One region of the Mycobacterium seoulense genome, then DNA from elsewhere that is predicted to be linked to it. Evidence: predicted binding sites of a transcription regulator. Region 1 holds the regulator's gene; the other holds the start of a gene.
The links. Region 1 encodes LexA, which represses DNA repair genes until DNA is damaged. Its sites were predicted from a motif close to CGAACANNTGTTCG; they were not measured.
Positions count from the first base shown of each region.

Region 2: the regulator LexA is predicted to act here: its motif matches at 4,820-4,833, upstream of ruvC (crossover junction endodeoxyribonuclease RuvC).

Region 1 is NZ_AP022582.1:606,959-621,829, reverse strand. Features, by position in the region: gene G6N37_RS03080 (DUF3099 domain-containing protein) at 1-50, shown strand, start outside; gene sigB (sigma-70 family RNA polymerase sigma factor SigB) at 186-1,175, shown strand; gene G6N37_RS03070 (metal-dependent transcriptional regulator) at 1,304-1,993, shown strand; gene G6N37_RS03065 (DUF4192 domain-containing protein) at 2,009-3,067, opposite strand; gene sthA (Si-specific NAD(P)(+) transhydrogenase) at 3,178-4,593, shown strand; gene G6N37_RS03055 (trypsin-like serine peptidase) at 4,590-5,429, opposite strand; gene G6N37_RS03050 (proteasome assembly chaperone family protein) at 5,629-6,597, shown strand; gene G6N37_RS03045 (alpha/beta fold hydrolase) at 6,643-7,674, shown strand; gene G6N37_RS03040 (PhzF family phenazine biosynthesis protein) at 7,721-8,407, shown strand; gene G6N37_RS03035 (peroxynitrite isomerase) at 8,436-8,921, opposite strand; gene nrdR (transcriptional regulator NrdR) at 8,960-9,424, opposite strand; gene G6N37_RS03025 (LysM peptidoglycan-binding domain-containing protein) at 9,534-10,028, opposite strand; gene lexA (transcriptional repressor LexA) at 10,319-11,017, shown strand; gene G6N37_RS03015 (LGFP repeat-containing protein) at 11,042-13,291, opposite strand; gene G6N37_RS03010 (acyl-CoA dehydrogenase family protein) at 13,866-14,871, opposite strand, start outside.
Region 2 is NZ_AP022582.1:744,846-759,716, reverse strand. Features, by position in the region: gene car (carboxylic acid reductase) at 1-269, shown strand, start outside; gene G6N37_RS03850 (hypothetical protein) at 334-1,008, opposite strand; gene G6N37_RS03845 (DUF1304 domain-containing protein) at 1,140-1,523, opposite strand; gene G6N37_RS03840 (hypothetical protein) at 1,680-2,351, opposite strand; gene ruvB (Holliday junction branch migration DNA helicase RuvB) at 2,597-3,655, opposite strand; gene ruvA (Holliday junction branch migration protein RuvA) at 3,652-4,251, opposite strand; gene ruvC (crossover junction endodeoxyribonuclease RuvC) at 4,248-4,802, opposite strand; gene G6N37_RS03820 (DUF4178 domain-containing protein) at 4,983-5,594, shown strand; gene G6N37_RS03815 (DUF2617 family protein) at 5,605-6,108, shown strand; gene G6N37_RS03810 (DUF4247 domain-containing protein) at 6,105-6,536, shown strand; gene G6N37_RS03805 (DUF350 domain-containing protein) at 6,571-7,026, shown strand; gene G6N37_RS03800 (polyamine aminopropyltransferase) at 7,023-8,621, shown strand; gene G6N37_RS03795 (YebC/PmpR family DNA-binding transcriptional regulator) at 8,633-9,388, opposite strand; gene pdxT (pyridoxal 5'-phosphate synthase glutaminase subunit PdxT) at 9,603-10,199, opposite strand; gene tesB (acyl-CoA thioesterase II) at 10,207-11,052, opposite strand; gene pdxS (pyridoxal 5'-phosphate synthase lyase subunit PdxS) at 11,067-11,915, opposite strand; gene G6N37_RS03775 (PPE family protein) at 12,204-13,322, shown strand; gene G6N37_RS03770 (PE family protein) at 13,338-14,642, shown strand; gene G6N37_RS03765 (NUDIX hydrolase) at 14,631-14,871, opposite strand, start outside.

The DNA.
Region 1 (14,871 bases):
ACCCGCAACCGGGATGGCCCCCGGGCCCGGGCGGCGACATCATTCCATAGCCGACGCGAGCGCCAAGGCGGGAATGGGTCACAGTTCTTAGGACATTCTCAGGTCGACGGCACATCTGTGCACGTCAAGACGTGTGAGATGGCCGGGGGCTGGGAACTCTCAGGGCTGATCTGTCGTTGAACTCAATGACAGTACAAGCCGAACGGGAGGTCGCTATGGCGAACGCCAGCACGAGCAGATTTGATGGCGATCTGGATGCTCAAAGCCCCGCCGCGGACCTCGTGCGCGTGTATCTCAATGGCATCGGTAAGACGGCACTGCTGAACGCGGCGGGCGAAGTTGAACTGGCCAAGCGCATCGAGGCCGGGCTCTACGCCGAGCACCTGCTGGAAACGCGTAAGCGCCTCGGCGAGAACCGCCGACGCGACCTCGAGGCCGTGGTGCGCGACGGCCAGGCCGCGCGCCGTCACCTGCTGGAAGCGAACCTTCGCCTGGTGGTGTCGCTGGCCAAGCGCTACACGGGTCGCGGGATGCCGTTGCTGGACCTGATCCAGGAGGGCAACCTGGGGCTGATCCGCGCGATGGAGAAGTTCGACTACACAAAGGGTTTCAAGTTCTCCACGTATGCCACCTGGTGGATCCGTCAGGCCATCACCCGCGGCATGGCCGACCAGAGCCGCACCATCCGCCTGCCCGTGCACCTGGTGGAGCAGGTCAACAAGCTGGCGCGGATCAAGCGGGAGATGCACCAGAACCTCGGGCGCGAGGCCACCGACGAGGAGCTGGCGGCCGAATCCGGCATCCCGGTCGAGAAGATCAACGACCTGCTCGAGCACAGCCGCGACCCGGTGAGCCTGGACATGCCGGTCGGCTCCGAAGAGGAAGCCCCGCTGGGCGATTTCATCGAGGATGCCGAGGCCATGTCCGCCGAGAACGCGGTGATCGCCGAGCTGCTGCACACCGACATCCGCAGCGTGCTGGCCACTCTCGACGAGCGCGAGCACCAGGTGATCCGGCTGCGCTTCGGCCTGGACGACGGCCAGCCACGCACCCTGGACCAGATCGGCAAGCTGTTCGGCCTCTCGCGTGAGCGGGTCCGGCAAATCGAACGGGACGTAATGTCCAAACTCCGCCACGGCGAGCGCGCCGACCGGCTACGGTCGTACGCAAGCTGAGGCTTCCAAAAACTAGTAGCAAGACGGTATGCCCGCCGCGGACGCGGCGGGCATACTGCTTGTCGGGGAAGCGTTGCACCCATTCGCGCAGCTGGCCAAGTAGACTCGGCGTCGATGGAAGGTGCTGAATGAACGACCTGGTTGACACCACCGAGATGTACTTGCGGACCATCTACGACCTCGAAGAAGAGGGCGTCACGCCGCTGCGTGCGCGCATCGCCGAACGCCTCGACCAGAGCGGGCCGACTGTCAGCCAAACCGTGTCCCGCATGGAGCGCGACGGGCTGCTCCACGTCGCCGGTGACCGCCACCTCGAGCTCACCGACAAGGGCCGGGCGCTGGCCATCGCCGTGATGCGCAAGCATCGCCTTGCCGAACGACTGCTCGTCGACGTCATCGGGGTGCCCTGGGAGGAAGTGCACGCCGAGGCATGCCGGTGGGAGCACGTGATGAGCGAGGACGTGGAGCGGCGGCTGGTGAAGGTGCTCAACCACCCGACCACCTCCCCCTTCGGCAACCCGATCCCGGGGCTGCTGGACCTGGGCGTGGACCCCGAATCCGGCGCCGAGGACGCGAACCTCGTCCGGCTGACCGAGTTGCCGCCCGGCTCGCCGGTGGCCGTGGTCGTCCGCCAGCTGACCGAGCACGTCCAGGGCGACATCGACCTGATCACCCGCCTGAAGGACGCCGGCGTCGTCCCCAACGCCCGGGTGACGGTCGAGACCGGCCCGGCCGGGGTCACCATCGTCATCCCGGGCCACGAGAACGTCACCCTGCCGCACGAGATGGCGCACGCCGTCAAGGTCGAGAAGGTCTGACCGCTCGGCGCCGGGTCAACATGCCCGGCGGCCGAACGCCCGTCGCGGCGGTATCCGCACACCGAGCTCTTTGGCCAGTCGGTAGCCGGTGAGCGCCAGTTCCCGGATGTCCTCGGGCCGCAGCCCCGACTGCAACGCCGTGTCCAGCATGCCCGCCATCCGGTGCTCGGGCTCGCAGCGCAACGCGGCCTCCAGCGATACCCCGGCCAGCGGACCGTCGCCGCGGGCGTAGGCGCTGAACGCCAGCAGCGCCAGCGCCTCGGCCCGCCAGGGCGCGGGCAGGGTGCGCGCCAGCAACGCCCACAACGACTCCGCCGCCCCGGCGTTCTCGCCGACCGCCAGGGCATAGAAGATGTCGCGCACCTGCGCGTCGGTCAGGGCGCAGGCCAGCTTCGCCAGCTGGGTCTCCGACAGCGCCTCGCCCGCGGCCACCCGCATGGCCGCCGCCAGGGCGTGCCTGACGTCGCTGCGTGCGCACCGGCCCGGGTTCGCGCGGTGGGCCGCCCGGCGCCTGGTCGCCTGCCGGTCGATCACCGCGGTCAGCCCGGCGCTCCGCGCGATGTCCTCGACCGCGATGACGGCCTGCAGGTCGGCGCGCCGGGCGTAGAGCCGCCGGCCGTCGAGCACCGCCGCGGCCGCCAGCGGCGACGCCGAGGGATCGTCGACCGGGCCGCTCGAACCGCAGCCGTCCACACAATGCCAGCGCCCGCCGAGCGCGACGCGGTCGACCACGTGCGCGGCCCACAGCTCGATGTCGTGTCGCGACAATGACTTTGCCAGCGCGTCACACAGCTGCCGGTATTCGTCGTTGCACCCGGGACAGTGCGCACCGTCCGCGTCGACGATCACCGCGATGGCGGCGTCGGGCCGGGCCGCGGCGGCGACATCAGCGAGGTGGCCGACCCGGGCGGCGAGCTCCTCGGAGAGGTCGACCCGCATCACCGCCCCGAGGTCACCGCCATCCAAAGACACCAATACCAATGAATTTTCGGGAACAAAGCCGAGAACGGCCGGCAGCGCGGCGATCAGCGCGCCGGGTCGGTTCAGTGTGAAGTCAGGTCGATGCGTCGTCATGGGCACCACGCTGACGGTCCCCGCCGTCAGCCGGCGCTCGCAGAACGGGCCGAATCCCGCGCTTGTGCATGAACCCAGCACTGTGAGTTCCGCTGCTCTACTGTTAGCCCATGAGTTCGGCGCAAGAGTACGACATGGTGGTCATCGGTTCGGGCCCCGGCGGGCAGAAGGCAGCCATCGCCTCAGCCAAGCTCGGCAAGTCCGTGGCGATCGTCGAACGTGGCCAGATGCTCGGCGGCGTGTGCGTCCAGACCGGCACCATCCCGTCAAAGACGTTGCGCGAGGCCGTCCTTTACCTGACCGGGATGAGCCAGCGCGAACTGTACGGCGCCAGCTACCGCGTCAAAGAGAAGATCACCCCGGCCGACCTGCTGGCGCGCACCCAGCACGTGATCGGCAAGGAAGTCGACGTGGTGCGCAACCAGCTGATGCGCAACCGCATCGACCTGTTGCTGGGCCACGGGCGGTTCGTCGACCCGCACACCATCGAGGTCGAAGACCCCTCCCGTCGCGAAAAGCTAACCGTCAGCGGCAAATACATCGTCATCGCGACCGGCACCCGGCCGGCGCGGCCGTCCGGCGTCGAGTTCGACGAGGAGCGGGTGCTCGACTCCGACGGGATCCTCGACCTCAAATCGCTGCCCGCGTCGATGGTGGTGGTCGGCGCGGGGGTGATCGGCATCGAGTACGCCTCGATGTTCGCCGCGCTGGGCACGAAGGTCACCGTCGTTGAGAAGCGGAGCGACATGCTCGACTTCTGCGACCCCGAGGTCGTCGAGGCGCTGAAATTCCATCTGCGCGACCTGGCGGTGACGTTCCGGTTCGGCGAGGAGGTGACCGCGGTCGACGTCGGCTCGGCGGGGACCGTCACCACCTTGGCCAGCGGCAAGCAAATTCCCGCGGAGACGGTGATGTATTCCGCCGGGCGGCAGGGCCAGACCGACCACCTGGACCTGCACAACGCCGAGCTCGAGGCCGACAACCGCGGTCGCATCTTCGTCGACGACTTCTTCCAGACCAAGGTGCCGCACATCTACGCCGTCGGCGACGTGATCGGCTTCCCCGCGCTGGCCGCCACCTCGATGGAACAGGGCCGGCTGGCGGCCTACCACGCGTTCGGGGAGCCGACCGACGGCATCACCGAGCTACAGCCGATCGGCATCTACTCCATTCCCGAGGTCTCCTATGTGGGGGCCACCGAGGTCGAGCTGACCAAGAACGCCATCCCCTACGAGGTGGGGGTGGCCAGGTACCGGGAACTGGCCCGCGGCCAGATCGCCGGCGACTCCTACGGGATGCTCAAGCTGCTGGTGTCCACCGAGGATCTCAAGCTGCTGGGCGTGCACATCTTCGGCACCAGCGCCACCGAGATGGTGCACATCGGGCAGGCCGTCATGGGCTGCGGCGGCACGGTCGAATACCTGGTGGACGCGGTGTTCAACTACCCCACTTTTTCCGAGGCCTACAAGGTGGCGGCGCTCGACGTGATGAACAAGGTGCGCGCGCTCAACCAGTTCCGCCGCTAACAGCTGTCGTCGAGTTCGCCCGGAATCGGGTCGCCGGGACCGCCGGCGTCCGCGCGGGCCAGCAGCTGCGCCGTCTGCGCGTCGAACGGGGCCGAATACGACACGTTCGCGGCGCACCCACCGCGCTCGAAACCGCCGATCACCCCGGTGAGCGTGGTACCGCTGACCCAGGGCGCGCCGCTGGTGCCGTCCACCAGCCCCTCGCACGGGAACGACGGGAACCCGGCCTCGGTCAGCGACGTGCTGGCCTGACACCCGATGGGTGTGCCGCCGACGCCGGCCGGATACCCCATCACGGTGACGTGGCTGCCGGGCGGCGGGGTGGTGCCCAGGGTCAGCGCCAGGCCGGCGCGCGACTCGACCGAACCGCCGGCGTCGTTGCTCAGCCGTGCGATCGCATAGTCCGCGTTGGGATCCTTGCTGGCGGTCCAGCGGGGGTCGAGGTAGACGGCGTCGGCCTTCCACACGTCGGCGGGGCCGGGCGGCGCGTCGCCGGCGAAGCCGGGCACGAAGGTGATCTTGGACGCCCCGGCCAGGCAGTGCGCCGCGGTCATCATGAGGTTGCCGCCCGTCGAATGCACCACCGAGCCCGTGCACACGTGCAGCGGCCCGCCGTCGATGAAGATGGCGCCCACGCGCTTGTCGGGGTCCACCGGCCCCGCCACCGCCTTTTGCTGGGGCTGACCGAGCCGTTGCACGGGCGCGCTGCTCCGCGGCGGGGGCGCCGGCGGGGCCACCGCACGATCGCCCGGCGGCCGCTTGCATGACGTCACTGACGTCGCCACGGCGACCACCAGGCACAGCATCACGGTCGGTACGCGCATCGCGTTCATCATGCCTGACACCCGCGCGGCGGGCCGACTTCAACGCGTCGCGCCTCGCCCGACCTGCCGGCAACTCGCACTGGCCCACCCCCGACGTGTTCTCTCCTGGATTAAACGCGAACTTCACATTGCTGTTTGATATTGATGCCCACTGATTCGGGGGACACTGGTAGGGCACCCTGGAGAAACCCCCGAGAGGAGGCGATCGGCGATGGCACACGACCCGCAGGAGCCGGACTACCAACCGGGACAGGCCGGCATGTACGAACTCGAGCTGCCGGCGCCGCAGCTGTCGACGTCGGATGGCCGAGGCCCGGTGCTGGTGCACGCGTTGGAGGGTTTCTCCGACGCCGGTCACGCGATCCGGCTGGCCTCTTCGCATCTGAAGGCGGCTCTGGACACCGAGCTGGTCGCGTCCTTCGCCATCGACGAATTGCTGGACTACCGGTCGCGGCGGCCGCTGATGACGTTCAAGACCGATCACTTCACCAACTATGACGAGCCGGAACTGAGCTTGTACGCGTTGCGCGACACCATCGGAACCCCGTTTCTGTTGCTCGCCGGCATGGAGCCGGATTTGAAGTGGGAGCGCTTCATCACCGCGGTGCGCCTGCTGGCCGAGCGTCTGGGCGTGCGGCAGACCATCGGCCTGGGCACCGTCCCGATGGCGGTCCCGCACACGCGGCCCATCACGATGACGGCGCACTCCAACAACGCCGAGCTGATCGCCGAGTTCACGCCCTGGATCTCCGAGATCCAGGTCCCGGCCAGCGCGTCCAATCTGCTGGAGTACCGGATGGCCCAGCACGGTCACGAGGTCGTCGGCTACACCGTGCATGTCCCCCACTACCTGACGCAGACCGACTACCCGGCCGCCGCCGAGGCCCTGCTCGAGCAGGTGGCCAAGATCGCGTCGCTCGAGTTGCCGCTGACGGCGTTGACCGAAGCGGCGGCGGTGATCCGGGCCAAGATCGACGAGCAGGTCGAGGCGAGCGCGGAGGTTGCTCAAGTGGTGACCGCGCTCGAGCGCCAGTACGATGCCTTCATCGACGCTCAGGAGAACAGGTCGTTACTAACTCGGGACGAGGACCTGCCTAGCGGCGACGAGCTTGGCGCAGAGTTCGAGCGATTCCTCGCCCAGCAGGCGGAGAAAAAGCGGGACGACGACGACCAGGTCTGACCTTTCCACCCGGCCTCATCGCGGCCCGAGACCAAGGTTGGCGACATGAGCGAGCGGAAGCGCAAGAGCACTCTCCGCCCGGTGCGTGAGGTCGCCGCCCCGCGGCTGGAGTTCCGCACCATTCATGGCTACCAGCGGGCCTACCGCATCGCCGGTGACGGGCCGGCGATCCTGCTGGTACACGGCATCGGTGACAACTCGACGACGTGGAATACCGTGCAGGCCAAGCTCGCCCAGCGGTTCACCGTCATCGCCCCCGACCTGCTGGGCCACGGACGATCGGACAAACCGCGCGCCGACTACTCGGTCGCCGCCTACGCCAACGGGATGCGCGACCTGCTCAGCGTCCTCGACATCGAGCGGGTGACCATCGTGGGGCACTCGCTGGGCGGCGGGGTCGCCATGCAATTCGCTTACCAGTTCCCGCATTTGGTGGAGCGGCTGATCCTGGTCGGCGCCGGGGGCGTCACCAAGGACGTGAACTTCGTGTTGCGGTGGGCCTCGTTGCCGATGGGCAGTGAGGCCCTCGCGTTGCTGCGACTGCCCCTGGTGCTGCCGGCCGTCCAGATCTTCGGGCGGGTGCTGGGCACGATGCTGGGCAGCACGGGGTTGGGCCGCGACCTGCCCAACATGCTGCGCATCCTCGACGACCTGCCGGAGCCGACGGCCTCGGCCGCCTTCAGCCGCACGTTGCGGGCGGTGGTGGACTGGCGCGGGCAGATCGTCACCATGCTGGACCGCTGCTATTTGACCGAGGCCATCCCCGTGCAGATCGTCTGGGGCGCCAAGGACTCGGTCGTCCCGGTAGGGCATGCGCGGATGGCCCACGCCGCCATGCCCGGCTCCCGCCTGGAGATTTTCGAAGGCTCCGGCCACTTCCCCTTCCACGACGACCCGGCCCGCTTCATCGACGTGGTCGAGCGCTTCATCGACAGCACCGCGCCCGCCGAATACGATCAGGCCGCCCTGCGCGCGTTGTTGCGCACCGGCGGCGGCGAGAAGGCCGTCACCGGGCCGGCCCCCACCCGCGTCGCCGTGCTGAACGCCATGGATTCCGACGAACGCAGCGCGACCTGAACCACCTTGGTCGGTGCCGGCGCGGCCGGGGCCGTACAGTCGGGCCATGGATATCGACGTCACCGTGTTGCGGGTGTTCACCGATCCGGACGGGAATTTCGGCAATCCGCTCGGCGTCGTGGATGCCCGCCAGGTCGGACCCGCCGACCGGCAACGGCTGGCCACGCAATTGGGCTACAGCGAAACGGTTTTCGTCGACGTTCCCGCCCCCGGGTCAACCACGGCGCACGCCAGCATCTACACCCCACTGATCCAGATCGCGTTCGCCGGACACCCCACCGTCGGCGCGGCGTGGTGGCTGCGGGAGAACGGGACGCCCATCAACACGCTGCAGGTGTCGGCCGGGCTCGTGCAGGTGAGCTACGCCGCCGAGCGCACCGGCATCAGCGCGCGCTCGGAGTGGGCGCCCGAGGTCGGCCTCCACGAATTCGCTTCGGCCGACGAGCTTCTCGCCGCCGACCCGGGAGACTTTCCCGACGACACGGCGCACTACCTGTGGGCCTGGACCGACCAGGCCGCCGGATCGCTGCGCACCCGCATGTTCGCCGCCAATCTCGGAGTGCGGGAAGACGAGGCGACCGGCTCGGCCGCGATGCGCATCACCGACTACCTCAGCCGCGACCTCCACGTCACCCAGGGCAAGGGATCGATCATCGAGACCACCTGGAACGCGGAGGGCTGGGTGGGGGTGGCGGGGCGCGTCGTCAATGACGGTGTGCGGCATCTGAACTGACCCCGGGGCCGGCCGCCCCCGCGCGGGCTCAGCCCTGCCGGTGCAGCACCGCGGCGAGGTGGTGCTGCACCGGCTGCCCGACCGCACCCATCCGCACCGAATACGAGAGCTCGTCGCCGTCGATGCGGAATGAACGGCCCAGCGCGGTCACCTCTTTGGCGGTCGGGGTCAGCCCGACCTCGGTTGTGGACAGCTCGATTTCGATCAGGGCGCCGGTGACCGAGTACGTGCCCACCTCGATCTCGGTGATGCCGCTCGGATGGGCCAGGACCAGTTCGACGTGACCGGGCTGCGGCACGCGCAGGTACCCGGTCTCTGCGTGCAACGGCTTGCCGTCGGCCGGCGCCTTGGTCTTTTGCGCGTACGCCAGAAACGGCTTGCCGACGTGGGAGAAGACCACTTCTTCCAGATAGTCGAAGGGCTGGATCGTCGGGTACTCGCCCGACCCCCGGCCGGCCCAGGTCCCGAGGAGTGGTGCCAGGGCCGCGAGATCGGGATGCAAGTCGATAGGCATGAAAACGAGCCTAGGCCCGAACGGTGTGGGCCGGGCCGTCAGCTCGGGGTGGTGACCTGGCGGTGTTCGCGCAACGCCTGAATCTCGCGCTCGAAATCGTCCGCGGACTCGAACGAGCGATACACCGACGCGAACCGCAGGTAGGCCACCTCGTCGAGGTCGCGCAGCGGACCGAGGATGGCCAGGCCGACCTCGTGGCTCGCGACCTCCGGGGACCCCGCGGCGCGCACGGTGTCCTCGACCTGTTGGGCGAGCAGGTTCAGCGCATCGTCGTCCACCTGTCGGCCCTGGCAGGCCCGGCGGACACCGCTGATGACCTTTTCCCTGCTGAAGGGTTCGGTGACTCCGCTGCGTTTGACCACGGCCAGCACCGCGGTCTCCACGGTGGTGAAACGCCGTCCGCACTCGGGGCACGATCGGCGGCGCCGGATGGCCTGCCCCTCATCGGTTTCCCTCGAGTCGATCACCCGGGAATCGGGATGACGGCAGAACGGGCAATGCATGACCGCTCCTTCGCTGTGCCGACTACCAGGTACCGCAGCACTTCGAGCGTACCCGTGCGGTTACCCGCCCGCGCATACGCGGCCGGTAAGCGGTCCGGCACGGCGGTCGTCAGCCGACCGGGGCGATCAGGGTCTGACCGGCGAGCACACTCGGCGAGTTCATGTCGTTGAGCTCGCGGATCCGGTCGGCCACCTGGCGGGCCGGCGCGTCGGGCGCCACCCGGTGCGCGACGTCCTGCAGCGACTCCCCCGCCTCGACCCGCACGACGGCCAGCCGGTCGGGCACGTGCGCGGCCGAACTCCCGGAGTCGCCGTTGAGCACCTGACCGACGTTGCCGACGAGGCCCAGCCACAGGGTGATCGCACCGGCGGCCAGCGCCAGCCAGACGGTGGTGGCCACCGTGACGGGGCGCTTGCGGTGGGGCGCGGCCGACATCGCGACGCCGGTGCGGTGGTAGCGCATGGGCGCGCCGGCCGGTCGTGAGGGGACGGGGCGGCGCGAGCGGGCCAGCACGTCCCGGCCGTAGCCAAGGCCCTGGACCGGTCCGTTGACCGGACGCCGGGGGCTGCCGGCGCGCGGCGCCAGCGTGTGGATGGTTGTCATCTGCGTTCCTCCGGTCAACTAAATTCGCTCAGCTGTTCGACTGTATCGCTCGTGTGTTCGATATCCGAACATGTGAGCGAAGCGTGTCGCACGAGTCGAACGCTAGACCACGCCACCGACAAGTCCGTGGCCGCCAGAGCTGACATGCGGCTGAAATACCCGATCCACCGAAGAGTTACACCTTTGTGATTAACGATGTCGATGGGCGATTCCATCCCCCGTCCGCCACCGCGACACGCTAGTCGAACACATGTTTGATTCTTGGGCGCTGTGGGGCTACATTCAGTGCCATGAGCGACAGCAACGACACCTCATCGGCCGGCGCGGGCGGTCGACTGCACGCCGTCGATTCATCACTGACCGAACGGCAACGCACCATCTTGAACGTCATTCGCGCGTCGGTCACCAGCCGTGGCTACCCGCCGAGCATCCGGGAGATCGGCGACGCGGTGGGCCTGACGTCGACATCGTCGGTGGCTCATCAACTGCGCACGCTGGAACGCAAGGGATACCTGCGTCGCGACCCGAACCGCCCACGGGCGGTCGACGTCCGCGGCGCCGATGACGGCGCGGCGGCGCCGGCCACCGATGTCGCCGGGTCGGACGCCCTGCCGGAGCCGATATTCGTCCCGGTCCTGGGGCGCATCGCGGCCGGCGGCCCCATCCTCGCCGAGGAAGCCGTCGAGGACGTTTTCCCGCTGCCGCGCGAGCTGGTCGGCGAGGGCACGCTGTTCCTGCTCAAAGTCGTCGGCGACTCCATGGTCGAGGCGGCGATCTGCGACGGCGACTGGGTGGTGGTGCGACAGCAGAACGTCGCCGACAACGGCGACATCGTCGCGGCCATGATCGACGGGGAAGCCACCGTGAAGACGTTCAAGCGGGCGGGCGGTCAGGTGTGGCTGATGCCGCACAACCCCGCGTTCGACCCCATTCCCGGCAATGACGCGACCGTGCTCGGCAAGGTCGTCACGGTGATCCGCAAGGTCTAGCCCCGTCGCGCGGTTCCGCCCGGCTCAGTCCGCCTTGACGAAGCCGTTGGCCTGCGCCACTTCCTCACTGGACAGCCAGATTTCGGCGAGCGTGTCGTGATAGAGCTCGCTGCCCGGCGTGTAGTACAGCCCGAAGCGGGCGCTCGCCTTGATCGGGTATCCGTCGGGCGCCTGGTAGGGATCGTCGAGCGGCAGGTGGATGGTCGGGCGCCCGGCCGGGCCGGCCCCCGCGCTGTCTTCGTCGTCCGCGGCCGCGTGCCGCCCGCCGCGCTGCTCGGATGCGACGACCGCCGGCGCGACGGCCTCCGGAGCGGCGGCCTCGGCCTCGGCAATGTCCGCGGGGACGTGCGGTACCGCGACGTCCGGGTACTCGGCCTCGGGTGGGGCGGCATCGGCTGCACCGCCGTCGAATCCGGCGTCCGCGGGCGCGTGCGGCACCGCGACTTCCTCGGCCTCCAGGTATTCGTCGTCGGCGTGGTCGGTGTCGCGGTAGGCGGGCTCATGCTCATCGCCGGCGTACTCGGCGCCGGCATAGTCGGCGTCGGCGTAATTCGCATCGGCGTATTCGGACTCGCCGTATTCGGCTTCGCCGCGTTCAGGTTCGGCGTATTCGGCTTCGCCGTATTCGGCTTCGCCGTATTCGGCTTCGGTTTCGGGGTAGCCGGCCTCCGACAGGTCCGCAGGCGTGACGACGGAGAAGGAGTCGGTGTCCACCGCGTCGGGGTCCTCCTGCTCGCCCGCGAATGGACCCTCGTCCGCGCCGCCGCGCCGCCAGCTGACCCGCCCGGCGGCCTCGGCTTCGGGGGCTCCCGGCTGGTGGCCGAACTGTTCGGTGGTGACGTCCTCGTGCCCCCAATGCTGGTCGCCCACGGCGTCGTAGCCGCCGGCGAGGTCGGGGTGCGGCTCGTAGCCGGCACCCTCCTGCGCGGCACGACGCCGACGCCATCCGAAGGCCAGCAGCCCCGCCAGGACGATCAGCACGACCACCGGAATGACGGCCAGCAGCCACCACGACTGCCACGTGAACTTCTTGGGATGGGCGGGCGTCGCCGAATTGCTCGGCTGGTTCTGGCCCGACACCTGCAGGCCGGAGAGCAGCGGCGCGAGGTTGGCCGGCTCCGTGCTGAACGTGTTCTTCGCCCGGTTCCAGGAGATCTTGCCGCCGGCGAACTGCTGGGAGACGACGTCGCCGTCGACGGCCTGGTCGCCGACGGGAGCGCCCAGCTTGCCGGCCGGCCCGCGGAGCTTGTCCCACGCCGCCTTCATGGCCCCGCGCACCACGAACGCGCCGTGCTCCGAAGTCCAGAAGATCACCGGCTTGTCGGCGCCGGAGAAGGTGACGACGCGGCTGGACGGGATGCCGCCGTCGGACTCGGTGGCGGTGGGGAAACCCAGGTCGCTGCCGGCGGGTCCGCCCAGCGACTCGTACTTGGCCAGGATGTTGCTTTCGACGGCGTTGGCGCCGGTGGCCGGGCTGAAGTACACCTTTCCGTTGGCGAAGTCCTGGGCGATCCCGTCGCCGCCGATCGGATATTGCGCGCCCTTCTTGACCCCCAACGGCCCATTGGGGCCGCCGGCCGCTCGCCACGCCATGTTGATGGCCGCGGTGGGGTCGATCGCGACCTGCAGGCCCTTCAGTTGGTCGGCCAAAGCCGGGGGCTCGGTGGTGAACTGCTTCGTCTGCCTGTTCCACGAGACCTGACCGCCGCTGAACTTCTGGGCGGAGACCTCGCCGTTGTACGTTTCGTCGCCGACCGGGACCCCGAGCACGCCGCCCGAACTGCCGAGCTTGTCCCAGGCGGCGTTGATCGCGCCGCGCACGACGAACGCCCCGTGGTCGGGCGTCCAGAAGATCACCGGCTTGTCGCTCGCCGAGAAGGTGGCCACCCGGCTGTCGGGTCCGGCCAGGCCGGGCACTTCGTTGATGGCCGGGAACCCCAGATCGCTGCCGGCGGGGCCGCCCAGCATCTCGTATTTGTCCAGGATGGGCCCGTAGACGAATTTGGCACCGGTCGCCGGGGTGAAGAACATCTTGCCGCCGTCGAAGTCGAGCGCGAAACCGTCGCCGGCCGGGTACACGTCGCCCTTGCGGGCGCCCAGAGGCGAACCGTCACCGCCGGCCTTCTCCCACGCCGCCATCATGGCCGCCTCGGCGTCGCCGATGGGCGACGCCGCCGCGGGGGGCGCCAGCAAGGCGGCGGCAATTGCTGCGGCGGTCAAGCTGACCAGCGCGCTCCCGACCAGCCTGCGCATGTGACCTCTCTGCCCGTTCACCAAGCCTCCCAGCCGACGGCTATTCCCCTATCAGCGGCTACGCCCGCGCCTGCACAGCCGGCGAGCGAGCCGCGGTACGACCGCGGGGAAACAACCCCGTTCCGAACCGCATTTTTGCCGGGCTCGCATAACTTTGCTCCAGCCAACGAAAAATGCGAAGTCAGATCACGAATATTACAAAAACGGATACCACGCCGATGTCGAAATGATGCCGAGCCACGCTCAAATCGCGGCCAACCCCGCCGTCGCTCGCCCGATGATCGGGAAATCGCGCCGTAATCCGCGGCCGACCACCGCGTGTGCAATAAGGAACGGCCGCCGTCCTGCGTGACGATCGGGCGCCCGCGGGCGGCACCGAACTTCACCAGGTGCCCCGCGGCGTCGTGCTTTTCGGCTCGACGGTCTGTCATTACCCGGGCGACGTACCCGAAACACATGTGCCGACGGTACGTGAGGCCATTAACTTTGCCACGATCTACCCGGGAAAACGGGCCGCGTCGCGGGCACCGATCCGGTTTGCCGTAACCGTTGCGAATTGGCCGGCCGATGGCGTTGCCGACCAACGGTGTTAGGGCTAGACCCCCAGGCTGCGGCCGATGATCTCTTTCATGATCTCGGTGGTGCCGCCGTAGATGGTCTGCACCCGCGCGTCCAGATAGGCACGGGCAACGGGGTATTCGCGCATGTAGCCGTAACCGCCGTGCAGCTGCAGGCACCGGTCGATCAGGTGTACCTGCTTTTCGGTGGAGTACCACTTGGCCATCGCCGCTTGTTCGGCGGTCAGCTTCTTGTCCAGGTGCAGCCGGATGAACTCGTCGACCATCATGCGCACCACGGTGGCCTCGGTCGCCAGCTCGGCAAGCACGAAGCGGCTGTTCTGGAAGCTGCCGATCGGCTTGTTAAATGCCTTGCGCTCCTTGGTGTATTGCAGCGTCTGCTCGAGCACGTGCTCCATCGCCGCGGCCGCCATGATGGCGATCGAGATCCGTTCCTGCGGCAGGTTCTGCATCAGGTAGATGAACCCCATGCCCTCCTGCCCCAGCAGGTTTTCGGCGGGCACCTTGACGTCGGTGAACGACAACTCGGCGGTGTCCTGTGCGTCCAGCCCGATCTTGTCCAAGTGGCGGCCGCGTTCGAAGCCCTCCATGCCGCGTTCGACGACGATCAATGAAAAGCCCTGCGCCCCTTTGTCGGGATCGGTCTGCGCGACCACGATCACCAAGTCGGCGTTGATTCCGTTGGTGATGAACGTCTTTGCGCCGTTGAGCACGTAGTGGTCACCCTGCTTGACCGCGCGGGTCTTGATGCCCTGCAGGTCGCTGCCGGTTCCGGGTTCGGTCATCGCGATCGCGGTGATGAGCTCGCCGGTGCAGAACTTCGGCAGCCAGCGCTGCTTCTGCTCCTCGGTCGCCAGGGCCAGCAGGTACGGCGCCACGATGTCGTTGTGCAGGCCGAAGCCGATGCCGCTGTAGCGACCGGCGGTGGTCTCCTCGGTGATGATCGTGTTGTACCGGAAGTCGGGGTTGCCGCCGCCGCCGTATTCCTCGGGCACCGCCATGCCGAGGAAGCCCTGCTTGCCG
Region 2 (14,871 bases), 140 kb from region 1:
AGCGCGTCGCCGACTACGGCGACTGGCTGCGGCGGTTCGAACAGGCGATGCGGACCCTGCCCGAGCGGCAACGCCAGTACTCGCTGCTGCCCCTGCTGCACAACTACCAGGAGCCAGAGAAGCCGATCAACGGGTCGATGGCACCGACCGACCGCTTCCGCGCCGCCGTGCAGGACGCGAAGATCGGCCCGGACAAAGACATTCCGCATGTCTCGGCGCCGGTCATCGTCAAGTACGTCACCGACCTGCAGCTGCTCGGACTGCTGTAAGCGCCACACGGCAATCGCCCACTCCCTCGCGGGGACTGGGCGATTGCCGTTGGGTCAGAGCGTGTTACTGCTGGGGGTGCGGCCAGCGCAGGTACGCGGCGTTGGCGCCCGACGCCGGGCGCTGGCGACGCCACCCCCGCTTGGGCTCCGGGTCGGAAGCCGTACGCGGCTTGGTCAGCGCGCCCGAGGACACCTCGGCCGGCTCGTACACCGACTCCCGGTACGGTTCGGCGCCCGGCGCCCCCGGCGCGGCGGGCTGCACGTCGCGCGCCAGGCGCACGGCCGTCCGCGCCAGCGCCACACCGCCGACGAAGATGATCAGCGCACCCAGCCCGGAGAAATAGGTGACCTCGAGCACCGCACGCTTGCGCTCGGTGGCGGCGACGGGATCACCGGCGGAGCCGATGCCCAGCAGCGGCGCGAACTGACCGCCGACGACGAACCAGGCGCCGGCCAGGACGGCCAGCCAGCCGCCCAGCATCGCCGCCACGCGGTTCCCGGCGACGATCAACAAGAGACCGCCCAGCACGGTCGCCGCCCCCGGCAGAACCTCGAGCCACCCCCGAGCCGAACTCCACGCCCACTCCCGATCGGGTGTGTAGGCGAAATCGAAGCGCGGTCCGACAAACGGTATTAACGCCCCCCACGCCCCCAGAATGACCAGGAGCAATCCGCTGACCGCGCCACGCGAACGCGGCATGCTCAGCCCGCGGGTTCGGCCGTCTTCTGCGTATTTCATGACATCCCCTCGTTGAATACCGGGCCTGTTTCCGGCCCGCCATGGGTACCCGGCGGTTTCCACTCGTAACCCATCCGGCGGCCGAAAACCACCCCGGGCCGTGGCCATTGGGGCTGGTGAGGCCGGTGTTACTACCGAAGCCCGAGGAGCAGCAGCACGATCGCAATGACCGGAAAGGCGCCCTGGGTCACCGCGGCCCGCGCCTTCTCCGGCGCCGACAACAGCAGCACCACCGCGGCCGCGGCCATGGACCCGACGCCGGCCAGAATCAGTGCCGCGCCAACGGCGTTGTGCCGCAAGGCAATCGCAACGATCCCCACGCCGCCGACCACCGCCAGGAACAGGTTGTAGAAGCCTTGGTTGAAGGCCAGCAGCTTGGTGGTCTCGGCCTCCTCCGCCGTGGTGCCGAACGTGGCCCGGGTGCGCGGCGAGGTCCAGGTCAACGATTCCATTACGAAGATGTACACATGCAGTAACGCCGCCAATGCGGCGAATATCAGCCCGGCTGTGAGCATCGCTTCTCCTCCGTCGTCGAGGCCTGCGGCGCGACAAGGCCTCCGCGTGTCTCGGTGTGCCGGTGGACTTTACCGACCTGCGCCTGCCCGGACCGTCCCAAACGCGAAAAGGCGCCGGCAGCCAAGGCTGCCGGCGCCTGCCGCGTGACTGGTCAACTACACACCGGCGTGGTGGCGCCGGTGGAACAGGCCGCCGCCGGCGCGACGGCCGAACAAGCCGCGCCCGCGGGGCTCGGCTTCCACCCGGTCCGTACGGGCCGCGGGCACGCCCCGCGTCTCGTCGTACATGGCCGGTTCGCCCGCCGGCACGGCGTCGGCCGCCACCGCCGGATCCCTCACCACGACGTCTCGCGCGTGCCGAACCGCCAGGCGCCCCACCGCGGCCCCGCCCAGGAAGACGATCAACGCGCCGAGTCCGGTGAAGTACGTGACCTCGAGCAGGGCGCGTTTGAAGTCCGTCGCGGCCATCGGTTGGCCGACGTCGCCGATACCAAGTGTCGGCGCGAAGGCGCGGCCGACGACAAACCAGGCGCCGGCAACGACCGCCAGCCAGCCACCGAACACCGCGTTGGCGCGGTTACCGGAGAGAAGCACCAGCAGGCCGCCCAGTGCCGCGGCGGCGCCGGGGAGCACCTCCAGCCAACCCTTGGCCGTGGTCCACGTCCATGCCGGATCGGCCATGTAGGCCCAGTCGATGTTGGGCCCGAAGAACGGCACCAATGCGCCCCAGGCCCCCAAAAGAATCAGTAGTAGCCCGGTCAGCGCGCCGCGGGTGCGTGGCATGTACAGCGCGCGAGGGCGTTCGTAGTCGTGGCGCGTGGTCCTCATGAGAATCTCCTTCACCAGGTATTGCTGCTGTGACCCTGGTTACCCGGCGGGCCCCACGCATAACCGGCCGCCGACCACCTAGGTGTTTGCTGTGCGACCGGACTGTGGGCACGGCCGACGCGGCCCGCGCTCGGTTATCCCTGGTGGCGGCGCCTTGAGCGGCCCGGCGCCGGGGGCCGACGCACCTTTGGGCACTTGCTCACCCGGCAGGTCACGATTTGATAATGGTCGCGACCGGCTGAGGGCTAGTCGAAGAGGCCGGCCTGCCCAAGCCCCGTGACCCCCGCCGGGGGGCTCATGCCCAGGTGCGTCCACGCCTGCGCGGTGGCCACCCGCCCGCGCGGCGTCCGCGCGACCATCCCGGCGCGGACCAGGAACGGCTCGCACACCTCCTCGACGGTGGCGGCCTCCTCACCGACGGCGACGGCCAGCGTCGAGACCCCGACCGGCCCGCCGCCGAAGCTGCGGGTCAGCGCCGACAGCACCGCCCGGTCCAGCCGGTCCAGACCGAGTTCGTCGACGTCGTAGACCGCCAGCGCCGACTTGGCCACGTCGCGGGTGATCACCCCGTCGGCGCGGACCTCCGCGAAGTCGCGGACCCTTCGCAGCAGCCGGTTGGCGATGCGCGGCGTGCCGCGCGAGCGCCGGGCGATCTCTTCGGCCGCCTCCGCGCCCAGCTCGATACCCAGAATGCCGGCGGAGCGGGCCAGCACGAGCTCCAGCTCGGCGGGCTCGTAGAAGTCCATGTGCGCGGTGAAGCCGAACCGGTCGCGCAGCGGGCCGGTCAGCGCGCCGGACCGCGTGGTCGCGCCGACCAGGGTGAAGGGCGCCACCTCCAGCGGTATCGACGTCGCGCCGGGACCCTTGCCGACCACCACGTCGACCCGGAAGTCCTCCATGGCCAGGTACAGCATCTCCTCCGCGGGCCGGGCGATGCGGTGAATCTCGTCGATGAACAACACGTCGTGCTCGACCAGGTTGGACAGCATGGCGGCCAGGTCCCCGGCGCGTTCCAGGGCCGGACCGGACGTGACCCGCAACGACGACCCGAGCTCGGCGGCGATGATCATGGCCAGCGACGTCTTGCCCAGCCCGGGCGGACCCGACAGCAGGATGTGATCCGGTGTGCCGCCGCGGTTCTTGGCCCCCTCGATCACCAGCTGGAGCTGTTCGCGCACCCGCGGCTGGCCGATGAATTCCCCCAGCGAGCGCGGCCGCAGGCTGACGTCGATGTCGCCCTCCCCGACGGACAGGGCCGGGGACAGCTCGCGGTCGGCGAAGTCGTCGTCGCCGGCGCCGGTCATCGTGCCTTACCCAGCATCGACAGGGCCGCGCGCAGGGCGCCCGACGTCGTTGCGTCCGGCTCGCCGGCCAGCACCTTGTCGGTGGCCTCTTCGGCCTGCTTGACCGCGAAGCCCAGGCCGACCAGGGCCTCCACCACCGGTCCCCGCACGGCGTGCCCGTTCACCACCGGCGCGCCGGCCGGTGCGCCCGCCGCGCCGGCTCCGACCTTGTCGCGCAGCTCGAGCACCATCCGTTCGGCGCCGCGCTTGCCGATGCCGGGCACCCGGGTCAGCGCGGTGACGTCGCCGTCGTGCAGCACCTGCCGCAACGCGGCGGCGTCGTGCACCGCCAACGTCGCCATCGCCAGGCGCGGCCCGACGCCCGACACCGTCAGCAGCGTCAGGAACAGGTCGCGGGTGTCGGAGTCGGGAAACCCGTAGAGCGTCATCGAGTCCTCGCGGACCACCATCGCGGTGATCAGCCGGGCCTCGGTCCCCGCGCGCAGCGTCGCCAACGTCGACGGTGTCGCGTTCACCCGGTAGCCGACGCCGGCCGCCTCGATCACCGCGTGATCGAGCGCCACCTCGAGCACCTCGCCGCGCACCGAGGCGATCACCGGGCGGCCTTCAGCTTGGCCAGATACGCCTGGCGTTGCCGCGCGGCCAGCGCCTCGGCCGCCGCCATCCGGGCCATCATCGGCGCCCTCCAGCAATGACAGATCGCCAACGCCAGCGCGTCGGCGGCGTCGGCCGGCGTCGGCTTGGCTTGCAGCGCAAGGATTTTGGCGACCATCGCGGTGACCTGGGCCTTGTCCGCGGCGCCGTTGCCGGTGACGGCGGCCTTGACCTCGCTGGGCGTGTGGAAGTGCACGTCGATGCCGCGCTTGGCCGCCGCCAGCGCGACGACTCCGCCGGCCTGCGCGGTGCCCATCACGGTCGACACGTTCAGCTGGGAGAACACCCGCTCGATCGCCACGACGTCCGGCTGATGGGTGGCCAGCCAATGCTCGACGGCGTCGCTGATGGCCAGCAACCTCCTGGCCAGCGGCGCATCCGACGGGGTCCGCACCACGTCGACGTCCAGCGCGACCACGCTGCGCCCGCGCCCGGTTTCCACGACCGACAGTCCGCATCGGGTCAGCCCGGGGTCGACGCCCATCACCCGCATTGCCCGCTCCCACCTGTAGAACAGCTGTTCGATACCCTAGCGGCCGCGACCGACGGCTCCGCGCAGGACACGCGGCGGCGCCGCCCAATTCGTGTCGGGAGGTTACAGCGCCGAATCCACCGAAAAGCTGTTAGCTTTAGCCGACGTTCGCTCAAGCAAGGTGGCAACGGAAGGGTTCGCGTGGGATCACTGCTGGTCGTTGTCGCGATCGTGCTGTTCATCGCATCCATCGTCGTGCTCGTCATCGCTTTGCGGCGCCCCAAGCAGCCGGGCCCGCCGCGCGGACGCCAGGATCCCCTCTCCTTCAACGCGATGCCGGAGTTCGGCCCCCGCCAGCTCGGGCCCGGCGCCATCGTCAGCTACGCCGGCGTCGACTACGTGGTCCGCGGATCGGTGACGTACCACGAAGGCCCGTTCGTGTGGTGGGAGCACCTGCTCGAAGGCGGTGACCAGCCGATCTGGTTCAGTGTCGAGGAGGACGACGGGCGCCTCGAGCTGGCGATGTGGGTCAGCCGCAAGGACGTTCAGCTGCAGCCGGGTGACCAGTACGTCGTCGACGGGGTGACGTTCCACGAGTCCGAACGTGGTCGCGCCTCGTTCACCACCGAGGGCACCACGGGCCTGCCGGCGGGCGGCGAGATGGAGTTCGTCGACTGCGCCAACGCCGACGAGTCGGCGCTGCTCTCGTTCGAGCGTTGGGCGCCGGGCATGCCGTGGGAGATTTCGACCGGCAAGCCCGTGCTGACCGGCGAACTGACCGTGTATCCGGCGCCCCCGCCCTCGTCCTCCTAGGAGCGCGTCGGTGCCGCTTCATCAGCTCGCCGTAGCGCCCTCGGACGTTTCCGGGCAAAACCTCGGACTCGCGCTCAACGCGCCCACACCGCCCCCGCTGGCGACCTGCGTTCTGCACCACCCCGACGGCGGAGCGCTGTTGCTCGGGGTCCTCGGCGCGTCGCACGTCGTGACGGTCGAACACGCCGCGGGCCGGTTCTCCGAGGAGGTCTCGTGCACGGCACGCGGCCACGGCGTCGACCTGCCGGAGCGCACGACCGCGCGCGGCTATTCGCTGGAATCCCGCATCGATCGGCACGACGAGGCGACCTTCCGCCGCGTCGCGCGTGACCTTCGAGACCGGTGCGCGCGGGAAAAGGGTTGGCTCGGCGGCTCTTTCCCCGGTGACGACGCCGCGCTGACCGCGTTGGCCGCCGAACCCGACGGCGCCGGCTGGCGCTGGCAGACCTGGCACCTGTACCCGGCCGGCAATGGCGGCATGGTGGTCCACACGACGAGCCGGTGGCAGCCGTGAGCCGCAACCGCCTGTTCGTGATCGCCGGCGCGCTGGCCGTGGCCGCCGTCGCGTGCCTCGTTCCCGGAATCATCTTGCTGCAGAAGAACATCGGCTCCTACATCGCCGGCCACTATCACGCGTACTCCCACGACGCGAACGGCACGCGCTACGAATGCAGCGGTCCACCCGACGACGTGGCCGACACGCTCGCCGAGTACCAGGCCCCCCAGGCCCGCGCCGCCAACGGCGACAACGAGTACCTGCGCTACAGCAACAACATCGTGATCGTCGGCCCCGACGGCAATCGCCCGTGCAGCATCCGCCTGGAAAGCCTGAACGCCGGGTACAGCCACGGCGCCTTCATCTTCCTCGGTCCCGGCTTCACCCCCGGCTCCCCCTCGGGCGGCGCCGGAGGCAGCCCGGGTGGCCCCGGCGGAACCAAGTGACGTCTAGCCGATAGAAACCGCAAAGGAGACAACCATGTACCTCGCCGTCGAGATCGGCACCGTCGATCTCAATCCCGTCATGAAAGGCGCAGTCGCGACGATCCTGTACTTCTGTGTCGGCATGGGAGTACTTCTCGTCGGGTTCTACGCGGTCGACGTATTGACCCCGGGCAATCTGCGCCGGCTGGTATTCATCGACCGCCGCCCCAACGCCGTCGTCGTCGCCGGTGCCATGTACATCGCCCTGACCGTCGTCATCATCTCCGCCATCGCGAACAGCTATAGCCAGCTGGGCCAGGGGCTCGTCGGCGTGGCCGTATATGGGCTGATGGGCGTGATCCTGCTCGGAATAGCCCTGCTTGCAATGCATCTGCTGATACCGGGCAGTTTTCACGAGCACATCGACGAGCCCGAGCTGCATCCGGGATCGTTCGCCGTGGCGCTGATCTTGCTCGCCGTTGGAGGGGTCACGGCCGCCGCGGTGTCATGACCTCCGTTGAGCTGCCGGCGTCAGAGGTGAACCCGCCCGCGGAGCCTTCGGCGCGCTGGCGGGCCGTGCTGCTGGCCGCGGTCGCCGCGTGCGCGGCGTCGGGCATCGTCTACGAACTCGCGCTGCTGACGCTGGCGGCCAGCCTCAACGGCGGCGGCATCGTCGCCACGTCGCTGATCGTCGCGGGCTACATCGCCGCGCTCGGCGTGGGCGCCCTCGTGGTCAAGCCGCTGCTGGCGCACGCGGCGATCGCCTTCGTCGCGGTGGAGGTGTTGCTGAGCGTCGTCGGCGGCTTGTCGGCGGCGGCGCTGTACACGGTGTTCGCGTTCATCGACGACGAGTCGATGTGGATGCTGGCGGTCAGCACCGCCCTGATCGGGGGGCTGGTCGGCGCCGAGGTGCCGCTGCTGATGACCATGCTGCAGCGCGGGCGCATGGCCCCCGATGCGGATCACGCGGCCGACACCGGCCGGACCCTGGCCAACCTCAACGCCGCCGACTACCTCGGCGCGCTGCTGGGCGGCCTGGTCTGGCCGTTCCTGCTGCTGCCGCAGCTGGGCATGATCCGCGGCGCGGCGGCCACCGGCATCGTCAATCTCCTGGCCGCGGCCGTCGTGGCGGTCTTCGTGCTCCGCCGGATCGTGTCCACCCGACAACTCCTGACGGCGCTGTGCGCGCTCGCCGCGGCACTCGCGCTGCTGGCCACGCTGCTGGCGCGGTCGGCCGACATCGAGACAACGAGCAGGCAGCGGCTCTACGCCGACCCGATCATCGCCTACCAGCACTCGGCCTACCAGGAAATAGTGGTAACCCAGCGCGGTAACGACATGCGCCTGTACCTCGACGGCGGCCTGCAGTTTTCCACCCGCGACGAGTACCGCTACACCGAAAGCCTGGTCTACCCCGCGCTCGGGGCCGGCGCCCGATCGGTCCTCGTCCTCGGGGGCGGCGACGGGCTGGTGGCCCGCGAACTGCTGCGTCAGCCGGGCATTGCCCAGATCGTGCAGGTGGAACTCGACCCCGCGGTGATTCAGTTGGCGCGCACCACCATGCGCAGGGCCAACGGCGGTTCGCTGGACAGCCCGCGGGTCAAGGTGGTGATCGACGACGCGATGCGCTGGTTGCGCTCGCCGCACCCGGACGTCGTCCCGGCCGGCGGCTTCGACGCGGTGATCGTCGACCTTCCCGACCCCGACACCCCGGTCCTGGGCCGGCTGTATTCGACCGAGTTCTACGCGCTGGTCGGGCACGCGCTGGCCGCCGACGGCCTCATGGTGGTCCAGTCGGGCAGCCCGTTCTCGACGCAGACGGCGTTCTGGCGCACCGCGTCGTCAATCCGCGCGGCCGGCTACGCGGTGACGCCGTACCACGTGTACGTGCCGACGTTCGGTGACTGGGGTTTCGCGCTGGCGCGCCGCGGGGCCAGCGCGCCCACGCCCACCGTGCCGCCCAGCGCGCCCCCGCTGCGCTTCCTCAATCAGCACGTCCTCGACGCCGCCACGGTGTTTCCCGACGACACCCGCCCCCGCCCGCTCGAGCCCTCGACGCTGGACAATCCGCGCATCGTCGACGACATGCGGCACGGCTACGACTAGTTCTGGTGGCGTCAGTCCTCGTCGAGAGCTGCCAGCACTTCGTCGGACAAATCGACGTTGGTCCACACGTTTTGCACGTCGTCGCTGTCCTCCAGGGCGTCGACGAGCTTGAATACTTTCCGTGCGCCGTCAACGTCCACCGGCACGCTGACCGACGGCTGGAAGCTGGCCTCGGCGGACTCGTAGTCGATGCCGGCATCCTGCAAAGCCGTCCGCACCGCGACCAGATCCGTTGGCTCCGAGATGACTTCGAAGCTGTCACCCAGGTCGTTGACGTCCTCGGCGCCGGCGTCCAGCACCGCGGCCAGGACGTCGTCCTCGGACAGGCCGTTCTTTTCCAGGGTGACCACGCCCTTGCGGGTGAATAGGTAGGACACCGAGCCCGGATCGGCCATGGTGCCGCCGTTGCGGGTCACAGCCACCCGGACCTCGCCGGCCGCGCGGTTGCGGTTGTCGGTCAGGCATTCGATCAGCACGGCCACGCCGTTGGGCCCGTAGCCCTCGTACATGATCGTCTGGTAGTCGGCGCCGCCGGCTTCCTCGCCCGCGCCGCGCTTGCGCGCGCGCTCGATGTTGTCATTGGGCACCGAGGTCTTCTTCGCCTTCTGGATGGCGTCGTAGAGCGTCGGGTTGCCCGCCGGGTCGCCGCCGCCGGTACGCGCGGCGACTTCGATGTTCTTGATCAGCCGGGCGAACTCCTTGCCTCGGCGCGCGTCCTTGACGGCCTTCTGGTGCTTGGTGGTGGCCCACTTGGAATGGCCGCTCATCGGTGTGTCTTACCTCTTCTGTCTCCGAAAGTTCGCCAGACGAGTCTACGTGCACGGTCGGCGCCGCCCCCGCGTCCACTCCCCTTGCGGCCCAGCCGCCCCAGCCGCCACACGAACGCGGGCATATGCGCCGTCGCGAACGTGATATCGCCTGCGCTATCACTTCGCGTGATCACGCCGCAACCTCAGAGTTGGTGCCGGTGTGACGGGTGGGTCAGGCGACGCCGTTGACGAGGTCGACGAAGAGCCGGTGGACGCGCCGGTCTCCGGTCATCTCGGGGTGAAACGCCGTCGCCAGCTTCGTGCCCTGCCGCACCGCGACCGTGTGCCCCGAGGCTTCGGCCAGCACCTGCACGCCGTCACCGGCGCGCTCGACCCACGGGGCGCGGATGAACACCGCGCGCACCGGACCGTCCAGGCCGGCGAACGGTATGTCACCCTCGAACGAATCGACCTGTCGCCCGAATGCGTTGCGGCGCACGGTCATATCGATCGCACGCAGGGGCAGCGCCTCCCGGCCGCCCGCGCCGGCGTCGAGGATCTCGCTGGCCAGCAGGATCATGCCCGCGCACGCGCCGTAGGCGGGCAGCCCGTCGGCGAGCAGCCCACGCAACGGCTCCAGCAGGTCGAGGTCGAGCAGCAGGTGGCTCATGGTCGTGGACTCCCCACCGGGAATCACCAGCCCGTCGACGTTCTCGAGCTCGCCGCGGCGCCGCACCGGCATCGATTCGGCCCCGGCTTCGCGCAGCGCGGCCAGGTGTTCACGGGTGTCGCCCTGCAGCGCCAGCACGCCGATGCGCGGCGCGCTCACTGCGCTCTCACTGTTTGGAGGGCTGGAATCCGCGCTCGAAGCGGGTCAGCCCCTCCTGCATGACCGCCGCCACCATCTCGCCGGTCTGGGTGAAGATCTTGCCCTGGCACAGGGAGCGGCCGCCGCTGGCCGACGGCGACGACTGGTCGTAGAGCAGCCACTCGTCGGCCCGGAACGCCCGCATGAACCACATCGCGTGGTCCAGCGACGCCACCTGTAGATGCTGGCGCACGTCGAGGTGGTTGACCTGCGCCGATCCCAGCAGCGTGAGGTCGCTCATGTAGGCCAGCGCACAGATGTGCAGCACCGGATCGTCCGGCAGCGGGTCGCGATGGCGAAACCACACCTGCTGCTGGGAGGCCTTGCCGGGCGACAGCCGAAGCTGTTCGCGCGGCACGATGCAGACGTCCCACTCCTCGAACTGCTTGAATCCGGCGTCGTCGAACACCTTGATCGAGTCGAGGCCGGGCAGCCCGTCGGGCGGCGGCGCGGCCGGCATGACGTCCTGGTGGTGGATGCCCTCCTGGTCGGTCTGGAAGGACGCCCCCATGCTGAAGATGATTTCCCCGTGCTGGATGGCGTTGACCCGCCGGGTGGCAAACGAGCCGCCGTCGCGGGTGCGCTCGACGATGAACACGGTGGGCTCGTTGGCGTCCCCGGGCCGCAGGAAGTAGCCGTGCAGCGAGTGCACCTGGTAGCGCGGGTCGACCGTGCGCACCGCCGAGACGAGCGACTGGCCGGCGACGTGGCCGCCGAACGTGCGCTGGAAATATCCCGACTCCGGGCTGAACACCCGACCGCGATAGATGTTGACCTCGAGTTGCTCGAGATCAAGGATCTCTTCGATTGCCACCAACAGCCCTCGGCTTACCAGCCGCGTTCGGCCAGCCGATGGGGCTGCGCGATCTGCTCGACGTTGATGCCCACCATCGGCTCGCCCAGCCCGCGCGACACCTTGGCCAGCACGTCGGGGTCGTCGTAGAACGTGGTGGCCTTGACGATGGCGGCGGCGCGCTGCGCGGGGTCCCCCGACTTGAAGATTCCCGAGCCGACGAAGACGCCCTCGGCGCCCAGTTGCATCATCATGGCCGCGTCGGCGGGGGTGGCGATGCCGCCCGCGGTGAACAGGGTGACCGGCAGCTTGCCGGCCCGGGCCACCTCGACGACGAGGTCGTATGGCGCGCGCAATTCCTTTGCGGCAACGTATAATTCGTCCTCCGACATCGAGGTCAGCCGCCGAATCTCGCCGCCGATCGCCCGCATGTGCGTGGTCGCGTTGGAGACGTCCCCGGTGCCGGCCTCACCCTTGGACCGGATCATCGCCGCGCCCTCGCTGATGCGCCGCAGGGCCTCGCCGAGGTTGGTCGCCCCGCACACGAACGGCACGGTGAACTTCCACTTGTCGATGTGGTGGGTGTAGTCGGCGGGGGTCAGGACCTCGGACTCGTCGACGTAGTCCACGCCGAGGCTCTGCAGGATCTGCGCCTCGACGAAATGCCCGATGCGCGCCTTGGCCATCACCGGGATGGTGACCGCGGCGATGATGCCCTCGATCATGTCGGGGTCGCTCATCCGCGACACCCCACCCTGGGCGCGGATGTCGGCGGGCACCCGTTCCAGCGCCATCACCGCGACGGCGCCGGCGCCCTCGGCGATGCGGGCCTGCTCGGGGGTGACGACGTCCATGATGACGCCGCCCTTGAGCATCTCGGCCATGCCGCGCTTGACGCGCGCGGTTCCGGTTCGTCCGCTGCCGTGGCCTGACGCGGCGGTATCCACTGCTGATCTCCTTCAACCGTTGTCGCCCCAGTCTAGTGGGGGGCGGGACACGGATTTTCCAACGGCGGAGTCACAAAGGGCCGATCGGCCCTAGGCCCCGAAATCGGCCCCTTGCTAGACACGTCAGCGTTAGTTTGCTCACATCGTCTGGATGCGGACGCGACCCGTCGCGTGGCCACCTGGTTGCGGGAACGGCGGCCGCCGACCTGGCTGAGGAGGGTCGGGATGGTGCCGGATTTTGGGCTGCTGCCGCCCGAGATCAACTCCGGTCTGATGTATGCCGGTCCGGGCGCGGGGTCCATGCTGGCCGCGGCCGCCGCCTGGGCGGGGTTGTCCGCCGAATTGGGATGGGCGGCGTCCTCGTATGCGACGGTGATCGCAGCGTTGACGAGCGGGCCGTGGCTGGGTCCCTCGGCCGTCGCGATGGCGGCCGCGGCCAGCCCGTTCGTCACCTGGTTGGCGGCGACCGCGATGGACGCCGAGCAGGTGTCGACCCAGGCGATGGTGGCGGCGGCGGCCTACGAGGCGGCGTTCGCGATGACGGTGCCGCCGCCCGTGATCGCCGCCAACCGCGCGCAGCTGATGGCGTTGATCTCGACGAACTTCTTCGGCCAGAACACCCCGGCAATCATGGCCACCGAGGCGCACTACTCCGAGATGTGGGCACAGGACGCCGCCGCGATGACCGCCTACGACGCCAGCACGCTGGCAGTGGGGGCGCAGTTGACGTCGTTCGCTGAACCGCCCGACGGCCTCGGCCCCGCGCCGCAGGCCGCGGCGTCGGTGACAACCGAGACGCAATCGGCGATGTCGGACGCCCAGCTGCTCTCGTCGCTGTTTCAGTCGTTCGGGCTCTCCCCGTCGCCGACTTCGGGGCTGTCGCCGCTGGAGATGCTCTCGATGGGCGGCGAGTTCGCCATGCAACCCATGAGCATGCTCGTCAGTCAGGTCCTGGGCCAATTCATGGGTGGCGCCAATCCGTTAATGAGCGGTGCTGTCGCCGGCATGCCGTCCATGGGTTCGGCCTTGGCCTCCGCCGGTTCCGCGCTGGGGGCGCAGGCCCCGTCGCAGCTGGGTGCTCCCGCGGTGTTGGCGGATGCGGGTAGGGCGGGTTCGATTGGGGCGCTGTCGGTTCCGCCGAGCTGGGCCACCGAGGTGCAGGCGCCTACATCGACCGCTCCGGTTGCCGGCGTGCCGACCACTGGTGTGAGTCAAGTGACGCCCAGCGTGCCGAGAGTGCCGTTCAAGCCGGCGGTGACCACACCCGGGCGCGGGGTGGCCGGTGTGAATCCGGCAATCGAGGCACCGCGCTCCGGTGTGCTGGCGCGCCCGGTGGTGGGCTAGTCAGGCGGCGATGCGATGTCGTTCGTGATCACAGCCCCGGAGACGCTGGCAGCGGCCGCCACTGATTTGCAGGGGATCGGTTCGGCGATAGCCGCCGCGGACGGCGCGGCGGCCACCCCGACGACTATGGTGTTCCCCCCGGCCGCGGATGCGGTATCCGTCCGCACCGCGGCGCTGTTCGCGGCGATCGGCCAGCGCTATCAGGAGATCGGCGCGCGGGCGGAAGCGTTTCATCAGCAGTTCGTGCAAACGTTGATCGGCAGCAGCGATTCGTATGCCCAGGCGGAGGCCTCCAACGCGGCCGCCACGCAACTGGCGCCGGCCCTGCCCTCGCAGCAGACGGTGACCGGAAGCTTGAGCCTGGCAAGCCAAGTGCAAAGCACTCCGACGACGTCGTCGTCGACCAACGTGGCGTTGATCATGGGCGGCACCGGAAACCCGCAACCCACCCCGTCCTACGTGACTTCCGTCTACAGCACCTACATCGCCCCCCATTACCCCGGCTATACGCCGGTGGGTTTGACTACGCCCGAGGACTTCTGGCCCGTCACCGGCCTCACCAGCGAAACCTTCGGTCAGTCGGTCCGGCAGGGCGTATCGATACTCAACAGCGCCATCCTGAGCGAAACCGGCGCGGGCAATCACGTTGTCGTACTGGGCTATTCGCAGAGCGCCACGATCGCCACACTCGAAATGCGTTACCTGGACGCCTTACCCGCCGCCATCCGGCCGAGTTCGGACCTGCTGTCGTTCGTGATGCTCTCCGACCCGAACGTTCCGGGCACCGGCATCCTGACGCACTTCATCCCCGGCTTCGGCGCGTTTCACGTTGTGACTCCGGTGGACACGCTCTACCAGACCGCCATCTACACACTCCAATACGACCCCATCGCCTACTTCCCGCGGAGCATCTTCAACATCCCGGCGGACCTCAACGCCCTGCTGGGCTTTCCCTACCTGCACTCCGCATATCCGACCCTCACCGCCGCGCAGCTTGCCACCGCCATCCAGACGCACATCGGCATGACCACCTACTACCTGATTCCCCAGAACCTGCCGCTGCTGGACCCGCTGCGCATGATTCCCATCCTGGGCAACCCGCTGGCCGACCTGCTCCAGCCCTTCGTTCGGCCGTTCATCGACTTCGGCTACGCCACCGGTCTTCCCGGGCCGTTCCAGTCCCTCTCGGTCACCGCTGCCGGCGGCCTGGGCCCGGTTGCGGCGCAGGCGATCCCGGAATCCCTGGCCGCGGGACTGAGCCCGCCATTAGACCTCCATGTCTCGGTGAGCGGGCTGTGGATTGCGGAGTCAGCGAATTGATTGCAGCGGGCCCGGCGCCCGGCCGCCCGCCAGCGCGGCCGCGTCGGTGAGCAGTTCGGACAGCTGCATCGGGTACACCGTCTCACCGGCCGCCGTCAGCCGGACGATGTCGGCGGCATCACACCAGCGGTGGCCGTGGATGTAGCTGCGTTCCAGGTCGGTCCGGCCGACGCCCGACGGCTCGAACCGGCGGGTGCGGTGGACGAAATAGAACTCCTCGCTGTCGATC